Regions from separate parts of the Paenibacillus kribbensis genome, predicted to be linked through region 2. Evidence: riboswitches for the same ligand, from Rfam matches in the RefSeq annotation. Region 2 holds a riboswitch; each other region holds the start of a gene.
What was found. A riboswitch is a leader RNA that binds a small molecule or an ion and turns the genes downstream of it on or off. The one in region 2 is predicted to bind cyclic di-AMP.
Positions count from the first base shown of each region.

Region 1: it holds a riboswitch for cyclic di-AMP, as region 2 does, so the genes downstream of both, B4V02_RS18665 (hypothetical protein) here and B4V02_RS11610 (3D domain-containing protein) in region 2, are expected to answer to the same signal.
Region 3: it holds a riboswitch for cyclic di-AMP, as region 2 does, so the genes downstream of both, B4V02_RS25080 (resuscitation-promoting factor) here and B4V02_RS11610 (3D domain-containing protein) in region 2, are expected to answer to the same signal.

Region 1 covers NZ_CP020028.1:4,194,187-4,197,464, forward strand. Annotated here, with positions in the region: gene kdpA (potassium-transporting ATPase subunit KdpA) at 1-550, opposite strand, end outside; gene kdpF (K(+)-transporting ATPase subunit F) at 692-769, opposite strand; gene B4V02_RS18665 (hypothetical protein) at 925-1,320, opposite strand; cyclic di-AMP (ydaO/yuaA leader) riboswitch at 1,436-1,608, opposite strand; gene B4V02_RS18670 (glutathione peroxidase) at 2,074-2,559, shown strand; tRNA gene B4V02_RS18675 (tRNA-Leu) at 2,652-2,734, opposite strand; gene B4V02_RS18680 (urease accessory protein UreF) at 2,997-3,278, shown strand, end outside.
Region 2 covers NZ_CP020028.1:2,566,438-2,569,715, forward strand. Annotated here, with positions in the region: gene B4V02_RS11600 (ABC transporter substrate-binding protein/permease) at 1-186, shown strand, start outside; gene B4V02_RS11605 (amino acid ABC transporter ATP-binding protein) at 173-895, shown strand; cyclic di-AMP (ydaO/yuaA leader) riboswitch at 1,165-1,338, shown strand; gene B4V02_RS11610 (3D domain-containing protein) at 1,346-2,011, shown strand; gene B4V02_RS11615 (polysaccharide deacetylase family protein) at 2,209-3,015, opposite strand.
Region 3 covers NZ_CP020028.1:5,624,288-5,627,565, reverse strand. Annotated here, with positions in the region: gene B4V02_RS25085 (TatD family hydrolase) at 1-408, shown strand, start outside; cyclic di-AMP (ydaO/yuaA leader) riboswitch at 610-811, shown strand; gene B4V02_RS25080 (resuscitation-promoting factor) at 1,086-2,234, shown strand; gene rnmV (ribonuclease M5) at 2,382-2,927, shown strand; gene rsmA (16S rRNA (adenine(1518)-N(6)/adenine(1519)-N(6))-dimethyltransferase RsmA) at 2,935-3,278, shown strand, end outside.

The sequences.
Region 1 (3,278 bases), 1.6 Mb from region 2:
CAAAGGCCAGCGGCAGGAAAATCCGTATAATCGACTTGATGAAATCCTGAAAAAAATTGCCCATTCCTTCACCGCGCCGCGTCAATCCTCTCATAAAAGCCGCAGCAACAGCAAAACCGGAAGCCGCCGAAGTGAACATCATCATCGTGACAAACGCCATCTGTGTCAGATACGTAAGTCCGCTTTCTCCGCTATAATGCTGGAGATTCGTATTGGTCATAAAGCTGATTACCGTGTTAAAAGCCAATGACGCTTCCATATTGCCGTTTCCAGCCGGATTCCCGGGAAGCATTCCTTGCAAACGCAGCAGCACATAGCTGATGACCACAAGCACGACATTGGTCGCGAGAAAGCTCATAACATACGTAGTCCAACGCATATTCTCCAGCTTTTTCAAGCCTGCTAGCCTATAAATCAGCTTTTCCGTTCCACCGAAAATTCGATCCGTCCGATTCGGTTCATTTGAGAATACATGATACATATAGGTGCCCACTGGCTTTACCAAGAGCAGCAATATGACAAGCACAATTCCAATTTGCAGCAGCTCCATCGTCTATTCCTCCTTAAAATGCTCCTGCGCATGTGGAACAACAGACCTGACCCAGACCAGCAAGCGAGTGCACACGTTTGCGCCAAACCCGCTACCTGTGATACCGGATCTGCTGTTCCTGCCCGTTTCCTCTTATAGCGATTAAAACTTTTCAGGGTTCAGGAGCGCATAGATTAAATACACCAACACCATAGCCGTGAGCACAAGCACAACAATCATCCTCTTCGCCCTCCCTTAGAGGTCTGCTCATTGCACCAGCGTACAAATAGCAGTATCGCTCCATAACTCACAGCCAGCACGAGCAGCATGTATATATCCATCATGTTCAAGCCCTCCCGTATCAGTCCTCAGATCAATAACTATGTTATAAGCGCTTATCCGTTCAGCAGAAAACCCACCTCTCCGTTCAATGTGTAGATCACATGATCCGCTCCTAATCCCCGATAAATTCCTTGTGGATTACAGCCGTGCGTGATGACATAGATCAAATCCGATGTCAGTGGCCGGCATATTTGCAGGAAACGGCAAGTCAGATTCATACTGTTTTCGAACAAATACACGCTACCAATTTCTTTTTTGGGAAAATTCCATTTTCCCGCTTGCATCGTATTGATGCGCACAATGTGCTCCACACCCATTTTTTTGAGCTGTCGTTCCTCCTGAGCGCTATTGGTGAGTACCGCAAACGCCAGTTTTTTGAACATAAGCAATTTCACAAAACTTCTGCCCGCTTCATTCGGTGCAGTGACGATAATTAACCGACCTTCCATCAGTAGCTCCTCTCCCGGTATAAAAAGACAACAAAAAGAAGCCAAAGGAAAAAGGCTTTCCTCCGGCTTCTTACATATCCATGATAAAATAAACCATGGCTGCACACGGCGGTTTGTTGCCTCTCCCTGTACGCTTACGAGGTTAGCTGTCGGATTTGGACGTGAGAGTCGCCCTATTTCCGGCACTTGGCCGGAAAATTCACCCCATGAGATTACGGCTTCCAAAGCCGTATACATCCCGATTGGTTCCCCCGCTTTTGCAACTGCAAAATTCAGCGATTAGACAATTCGTTGCTGCTTCATTCTTGTTAATTTGAAATTACGTCTTGAATCATACACCCGTGCAAGGAGCACTGTAAAGCTCACCAACGGGGTTATAAATCGTCCTTTTAAGCATAGAAGATCAATAATAACGCTTACAATACGACTATGCTTCTCCCAGCTCCTTTAATCTCGGTTTTTCATACCTTTTCGAAAATGAAAGGCATGTCAATATTGGCGTAAGGAGAGCAGTTTTGTCCTTTTTTTGTAAAAGCGAAAGAAAATGTGCTATATACACCAGATAAACGCCGATTGAACCTGCTTTTACGCTGAGAAACGCCGCAATTCGCTCCATTTGCAGCGCAATTTGCCGTTTTGAACAAAATACGATTTTACAGTATTAAGAAAACTCATTACATCTATTGTAGGCTTGCAACCTTTCATAAAATTGCTTACGATTTAATTGTAGAATATCGAATTAGGAGGGATACCATGACCGTTTATGAATATGGTGCCAAAACCCTGCAAGGAAAAGAAATCCCGTTATCCATATATGAAGGGAAAGTTCTGCTCATCGTGAACACAGCCAGTAAATGCGGGCTAACTCCCCAATATAAAGCGCTACAGGAGCTATACGACCAGTATCATGAGCATGGGCTCGAAATTTTGGGATTTCCCAGCAACCAATTTGCCAAGCAAGAGCCGGGTTCCAGCGAGGAGATTTCGGAGTTTTGCCAGATCAACTACGGAGTTTCCTTTCCGATGTTTGCCAAGACAGATGTCAACGGTGATCAGGCACACCCTTTATTTCGCTACCTTACCCAAACAGCTCCAGGCGTATTAGGCTCCAAAGCGATCAAGTGGAATTTTACGAAATTTTTAATCACACGCGAAGGTAACGTATTTAAGCGCTATGCACCACAAACAACTCCGGATAAGCTGGCAGGAGATATTGAAAAGCTTTTGCAGGAAAAATAAGATTCGATTAAAACAAAAAAGCATCCCTTCACACAAAACGTGTCAGGATGCTTTTTTTATTTTTGCTATTTGTAACCGTATCTTCCATATAATGCGGTCGAGAGGACTCGAACCTCCACGGGCGTACGCCCACTACCCCCTCAAGATAGCGTGTCTGCCATTCCACCACGACCGCAAATCATAATGTTTTGAGGCAACAGATTTATTATACTCCCTTAGCTTATATTTGTAAACCAAAATTTAATAATTATTTATTATGTTATGTTAAATAACATATAAGAGCTATAAAAATATTTAATTTGACATTTTAGCAAAATAAATGTGAATATATATTACATAATACTTTAAGTATTCAAATAAACTCAACTTATATGTTAAATAATATAACACAATATTTCGATTCAAGGAGGCGAACCACCCTGCACAAAGGCAACCGCTTGCTAAATTACGCATTATTGTTGGACCCTTCCCTACCCGTCGGCGGCTTCACCCGTTCTTATGGATTGGAGGAACGATTCCATAACGGACGCTTGACCTGTATGCAAGACCTGGAACATTACATGCGGAATGACTTGTATCCTCAATTCACAACGCTTGACGGTATGGCGATCAAAAGCCTGTATGTCGCCATTCAACAGGAGGATGGTTGGCGTATCGCCCTTATTGATAAGATGCTGCATACCCAACGCTCCTCTCTGCAACACGCGAAAGAGTCACGC
Region 2 (3,278 bases):
TCGTCCATTATTTCCACTATAGGTATGGTGGATATTATGTATCAGGCCCAGGTCATCAAGAATATTACCTACGAAGGATTAAGTCCGTTCTTAATCGCGGCCGCTATTTATTTTGTAATGACATTCAGCTTGTCCAAGCTGCTGGGTTTATGGGAAAGGAAGTTGAGAGCCAGTGATCACCGTTAAGCAACTGCGTAAATCGTTCGGCAAAAACGAAATTTTAAAGGGAATTGATATAGAAATCGCCAAGGGGGAAGTTGTCGTTATCATCGGTCCCAGTGGTTCGGGAAAAAGTACGTTTTTGCGTTGTATGAATCTGCTGGAGCAGCCGACAGACGGCGAGATTTTGTTTGAGGGCGAGCCGATAACGGCCCGTGGCCATAACATTAATGCGACTCGGGAGAAAATGGGCATGGTGTTTCAGCATTTTAACCTGTTCCCGCATAAAACAGTGCTGCAAAACCTGACACTCGCACCAATACAGGTTAAAGGTCAGTCCAACAAGGAAGCAGAGAAAATTGCGTTGGAGCTCCTGCGTACCGTTGGGCTTGAGGATAAGAAGAATACCTATCCGAACCAGCTTTCCGGCGGTCAAAAGCAACGGATTGCGATTGCACGCGCTTTGGCGATGCAGCCGCACGTGATGCTGTTCGATGAGCCTACTTCTGCTTTGGACCCTGAAATGGTTGGGGAAGTTCTCGATGTAATGAAAAAGCTCGCTGAAGGCGGCATGACGATGGTGATTGTCACACATGAAATGGGTTTTGCACGTGAGGTAGGGGATCGGATCATCTTTATGGATAAGGGCCAAATCGTGGAGCAAGGGACACCAGAACAGGTTTTTGGTACGCCAAGCCATGAACGCACCCGAGATTTTCTTGCCAAAGTATTGTAACGAATTGATTCATTAAGTTATAAAGCAACCCCTCCGCAGTCAATAGGGTCTTGACCACAGTCCTATGTCTGACAGGAGGGATTTTTCTTTTTCTGTCACTATTTCCCCATATTTTCGTAATAGATACCGATTTCATAGTGACAAAATTGTAATGAATATAGTATGATGTTCAAGGTTCCCAACATTTTCATGCAGATAAGGTTACAAAATTGTGATATTATGCAGTAAGCCAAAACTTGCCGGGCCAGCATAAAGCTCATGATATACGCCGAATGCTTGGACCAAAACTATGGGAAGTGCGGGGGACGTAACAACGGCAGTCATTCCGATTCGTCATAAGACGGATAGGATTGGAAGCTGCCTAGGGGTGAATTGCACAAGCATAGGGCTTCTCCTGAGTCCGAATCCGACAGCTAACTTCGCAGGCATAACAGAGGAGGTACATATCTTTTGAAACATCTGAAACGTATTGGACAAACCATGAAATTTGCGGTGCTTGCCGCAGCTATTGCAGGGCTGGCACAAACAGCCGGAGTAGCGAATGCCGCTTCGCTACATACCGCCAAAGAGGGCGATACCTTCTTCTTGCTTGCTCAACGTTATGGAGTATCGGTAGACGAACTGACGAAGGCAAACCCGAATATTGCCCCAGGCAACATATACGCAGGTCTGCAAATTATGGTGCCTGGTGACACAGGTGTGAAGGCTGCTTCGGATTCGAAGCCACAGCTTCTTAAGGAGACAGAACCAAATGAGGGTCCAACGATTAAAGCATGGGGCAAAACATTCAATTACAGTAAAGTAGTTGATGTTAAAGCTACAGCATATTCTGCCGCAGGTGATGAAAATGGCAAGTGGGGCGCGGTAGACTACTACGGCAATCCGCTTAAGCTAGGTACGATTGCGGTAGACCCGAACGTAATTCCGATGGGAACGAAGGTGCTAGTTACAGGGTATTCCCACCCCGGCCTGCCAGACCATTCTTTTGTGGCCGTCGCCCGCGATCAGGGCAGTGCCATTACAGGCAAGCGAATTGATATCTTTATTCCTGGCAGCAAATCATTTGTGAACGATTTTGGCTTTCAAAATGTGAAATTATACGTTATTGATAAATAACATTAGCTAGAACACAGAGTAAACAAACATAATATATATTATGTAAACTTAATGCATAGATTGTACAATTTAATAAATGGGATCAGGTTTAAAACAGGCCCACACCTAAAAAGCTGTCTTGACTAGCAGAATGCATCTGCTAGCAGGACAGCTTTTTGGTTGAATCTAGTTCGGTGCTTGCTCCTTAAACAACCCCTTTATTTCCGTTCCGATGTGTGGAGCAGCCGGGGAACTGTAACGAATTTGTAGCCCTTGGCCTTCAGGGACTGAATTAGACCCGGAAGGGCCTGGACTGTGCCTTGCAGGTTGGAGCTTTGGCCTCCGCCTGCGTGCATTAAAATAATGGAGCCGGGCCCGGTAGCAGGGATCACATTGCGCTGGATTTGTTTTTTACTTAGTCCCTTCCAGTCGAGGGAGTCTACATTCCAATTGACAATCATGTAGCCATGGCGACGTGCCCACTGGATTTGAGGCTCCGTGATTTCGCCATATGGTGGACGAATCAGCTTGGGACGAAAACCGGCGCTGGCTTGTAAAATACGTTCTGTTTTCGTAATCTGATTGCGAAAGCGTTCTGGTGTAGCCTTCCTGAAATCCGGATGGGTATAAGAATGGTTCCCTATCGCATGACCTTCACGGATAATACGGCGGATGATACCCGGATGTCTCTCCGCGCGGTGACCTACGATAAAAAAGGTGGCCTTGATGCCGTTCGCGTGCAAAACATCCAAAACCTGTGGCGTATACCTGGAATCGGGTACATCATCAAAAGTTAAGGCAATTTGGCGGGTATGCGGGCCGCACATTTTAAAAATGTCGGCATGTTTTTTTCGCAGCATGCCTAAGGTAGGAGCTGTCCGGTCTGTACTTTGATGTACAGAAGAAGTAACTGCCGCTTCCTTGGGATGGTGCGCTCCGATGCTGGGAGGCACATCCGCGTGAACAGGAAAACTCGTAAATGCTAGTAACAGTGCCATACTTGGTAACACTCCTCTGTACGGCATATGTATTCCCCCTTTCCGTCCAGTGGTACGTGGTACCTAGTGGTGCTCTCAGCTATTATGCACCTGCCCTATTAAAATTATGCCGCTAAATCGGGTTAGGCTCATATGCAATGGGATGATAGCATATGATGATGGATATGAGTGAAGATGACGAAGCTAAACGTACATATTTTCTTAACCTGACTGAAAACAACAGCATTTTAGCAGGTTTTAGCCCGATAACGGATTCGGTATACTGTGACAACTGATGTATAATGGAGATG
Region 3 (3,278 bases), 2.7 Mb from region 2:
CTGAATATGCCCATTGTTGTCCATAACCGGGATGCGCATGAAGATATTATTAAGATTTTACGCGAGGAAAAAGCGAGCGAGGTTGGCGGAGTCATGCACTCCTTCTCCGGAAGCTGGGAGACAGCTAAAATGGTGCTGGATATGGGCTTTCACCTTTCCTTCGGTGGGCCAATTACGTTCAAAAATGCAAAGCAGCCCAAAGAGGTGCTTGCACAGGTTCCGATGGATCGTCTGCTCATTGAAACGGACGCACCTTATCTGACACCTCATCCATTTCGTGGAAAACGAAATGAGGCTGCACATGTGAGACTGGTGGCAGAGGCTGCCGCCCAAATCAAGGGGATCACAGTGGAGGAATTGGTGTCCATAACGACCCAAAATGCCTTGGAACGATTTGACATCAGATGAGAAAGAGAAGAAACCAACCAAAATAATGAGATAGACGGAGCTAATCATGAATTTGTTGCAGGAAACTCGAGAATATTACAATATTTTAACCGAATATTTTGGAAAATGTACTTGAAACCCGCTTTACAACATGCATAGAAACAGGATATCATCTTTTCAGTGAATTGTTGATTTAATGTAAACTCCAACAAGTCATTTCATGAACCAGTCTCGCTGAGTCCCTTTTACAGGGAACGGGGGAACCGGTATGGCTTACTGCAAGTCCGTCAAGCCATATTTCGATTTCTTTCTGGGTCTTCGGGGTGAATGTGAAGGCGACCGCCATGAGCGGTTGACCCAAGCTAGGGCGACTCTCTACGTCCGAACCCGACAGCTAACCCCGTAAGCGTAAACAAGAGAGAAGCCATCTCGTGCATGATTTTTCCGCATATTCACTACATGCTGGAAGCCACGAAAGAGCTCTCTAGTCTCTTTCTCTGGCTTTTTTTGTTTGTGAATAAAAGAAAATCTGTCATCATACTGTGGTTAAACAGGGGAGGACAGCATGCCGCGAAGACGGGTACATGGTGCAGGACAGTCGCATTACGGGCTTGTCTTGTAGAAAATCTGTTATAGTCACGTCAAATCTCAACTATGTCTTACTCTAGACGGCGGGCTATGTAAGGAGGACGGAGGAAATGGGCATTTTCCAAAAAGAGGAGACCCATGAGTCACGCTCATCCAGCATGTCTTACGTATTACGTTGGAAGAAGGAAAATGTGCGCCAGGCTGCTTTGGTCGCTATTTTTCTAATTGCACTAACGATTATGATTTCAATTCTGGTGTACACTCAATCCAAGAAACAGGTCTTTTTTGTCATCAATGGTAAGGCATCTGCGGTAGAAACCCGGGAATCCAAGCTCCAGGATTTGCTCAATGAGCATTCCATCTCACTGCAGCCGCATGATACGATTTCTATGCCGCTGAACGGAGCCATACAGGATGGGGATCGCGTAATCATCAAACGTGCCAATCAAGTTAAAGTGACCTCAGGCAATGAGACGAAAAAGCTGTACACAACAGAAAATACAGTAGAGGGTGCCATTCGCACTTCGGGCTATAAATTATCGTCAAATGACAAGGTTTACCCTGCGCTCGATGCTTCTGTTTCGTCTAACATGGACATAAAAATCGTCCGCGTGAAGAAACAGCAGGTCGAACAGAAGAAACAGGTGCCTTATCAGGTCATCAAAACGTCCGATCCGAGTCTCTATAAGGGCGATAATCGGGTCCTCCAAAGCGGTAAATCAGGTGTTGTCGTCCAGCACGTTCAGAAGGTATACCATGACGGAAAATTGGTATCCAAGCAGCTGGTCAACAAGGAAGTTGCACAGAAGCGTGTGGATAAGATAATTGCGGTAGGAACGAAGAAAAAACCGGTCGTTCTGGCTGCTTCTGTCAGTCCGGAAGATGCCGTTAAGGCAACTCGGGTGAGTTCGGGCAATGCTGTCCGTAAAGCTGGTGTAGATTTTAAATACAGTAAAGTATTGCAGAACGTATCCATGACGGCGTATTCCTCACAGGAGCCGGGTATTGGTACACGTACGGCTTCCGGTACACGTGTCACGGAAGGACGGACCATCGCTGTCGATCCAAGCATCATTCCAATCGGTTGGTGGGTGTACATTGAAGGGGTGGGCTTCCGCCGTGCGGAGGATACCGGTGGCGCCATTAAAGGCCACAAAATCGATGTGTATTATGAGAGTTTGAGCCGGGCTAACCAATTTGGTCGCAAGCACGGTAAAACCGTATATGTAATCGGACCGGTAAAGCCTGAAATCAACTAAAACGGCTTGTGTATGTTCAGGGCAATGCGATAGTATTAACATCATAGTTATGCCATGCTAAGAAGAGGATATCCTCTTCTTATTTTGTTTTCAAAAGCAGGGAAAGATAAATATAGCATGCTGTGTAGCAGTGGAGGGAAACGTAAAATGATCAAGGAAGTGATCGTGGTCGAGGGTCGGGATGATACAGTGGCTATTCGTCGTGCTGTTGAAGCGGACACAATAGAAACTGGCGGCTCTGCCATTAATAAAATGACGCTGCGCAAAATTGCATTGGCGCAGGAGCGGCGGGGTGTCATTATTTTGACTGATCCCGATCATGCAGGAGAGCGCATCCGCAAAATTATCGCCTCCAAGGTACCCGGCTGCAAGCAGGCCTTTATACCCGAGGCGGAAGCGACGCGTAAAGGAGATATTGGGGTGGAGAATGCTTCACCAGAGGCCATCAGACACGCTCTCGCACGAGTACATACGACGGTGGAAGGAGCCGATCCACTGATTGAGTGGGCGGATTTGATTGACGCCGGACTGATCACCCACCCAAATGCTGCTGCACGCCGTATGGCGCTCGGCAATATACTGGGTATTGGCTATTGCAACGGAAAGCAGCTGCATAAACGGCTCGCTGTATTTCAGATCAGCCGTGAGGAATTCGCCAGTGCGCTGGCGCAAATCGAAAGTGAAGGATTGTGATATCCGTATGACAGGGATTCAAGATATAGCAACACCGCGCCGTACGAAGGAAATTATTCAACGGCACGGTTTTTCGTTCAAAAAGAGTTTGGGACAAAATTTTCTGATTGATCAAAATATTCTGAACAAGATCGTGAGTGCTGCCGGATTGGATGACACCAAGGGTGCACTTGAGATCGGTCCCGGAATTGGTGCTTTGACCGAAAAGCTGGCACAATCGGCCAAGGTCGTAACTGCTGTTGAGATTGATCAGCGGCTGCTGCCTATTCTCGAGGAAGTGCTGGCTCCTTACGAGCATGTGAAGGTGCGTCACGGGGATGTGTTAAAGCTGGATTTGCAAGAGGTGTTCGC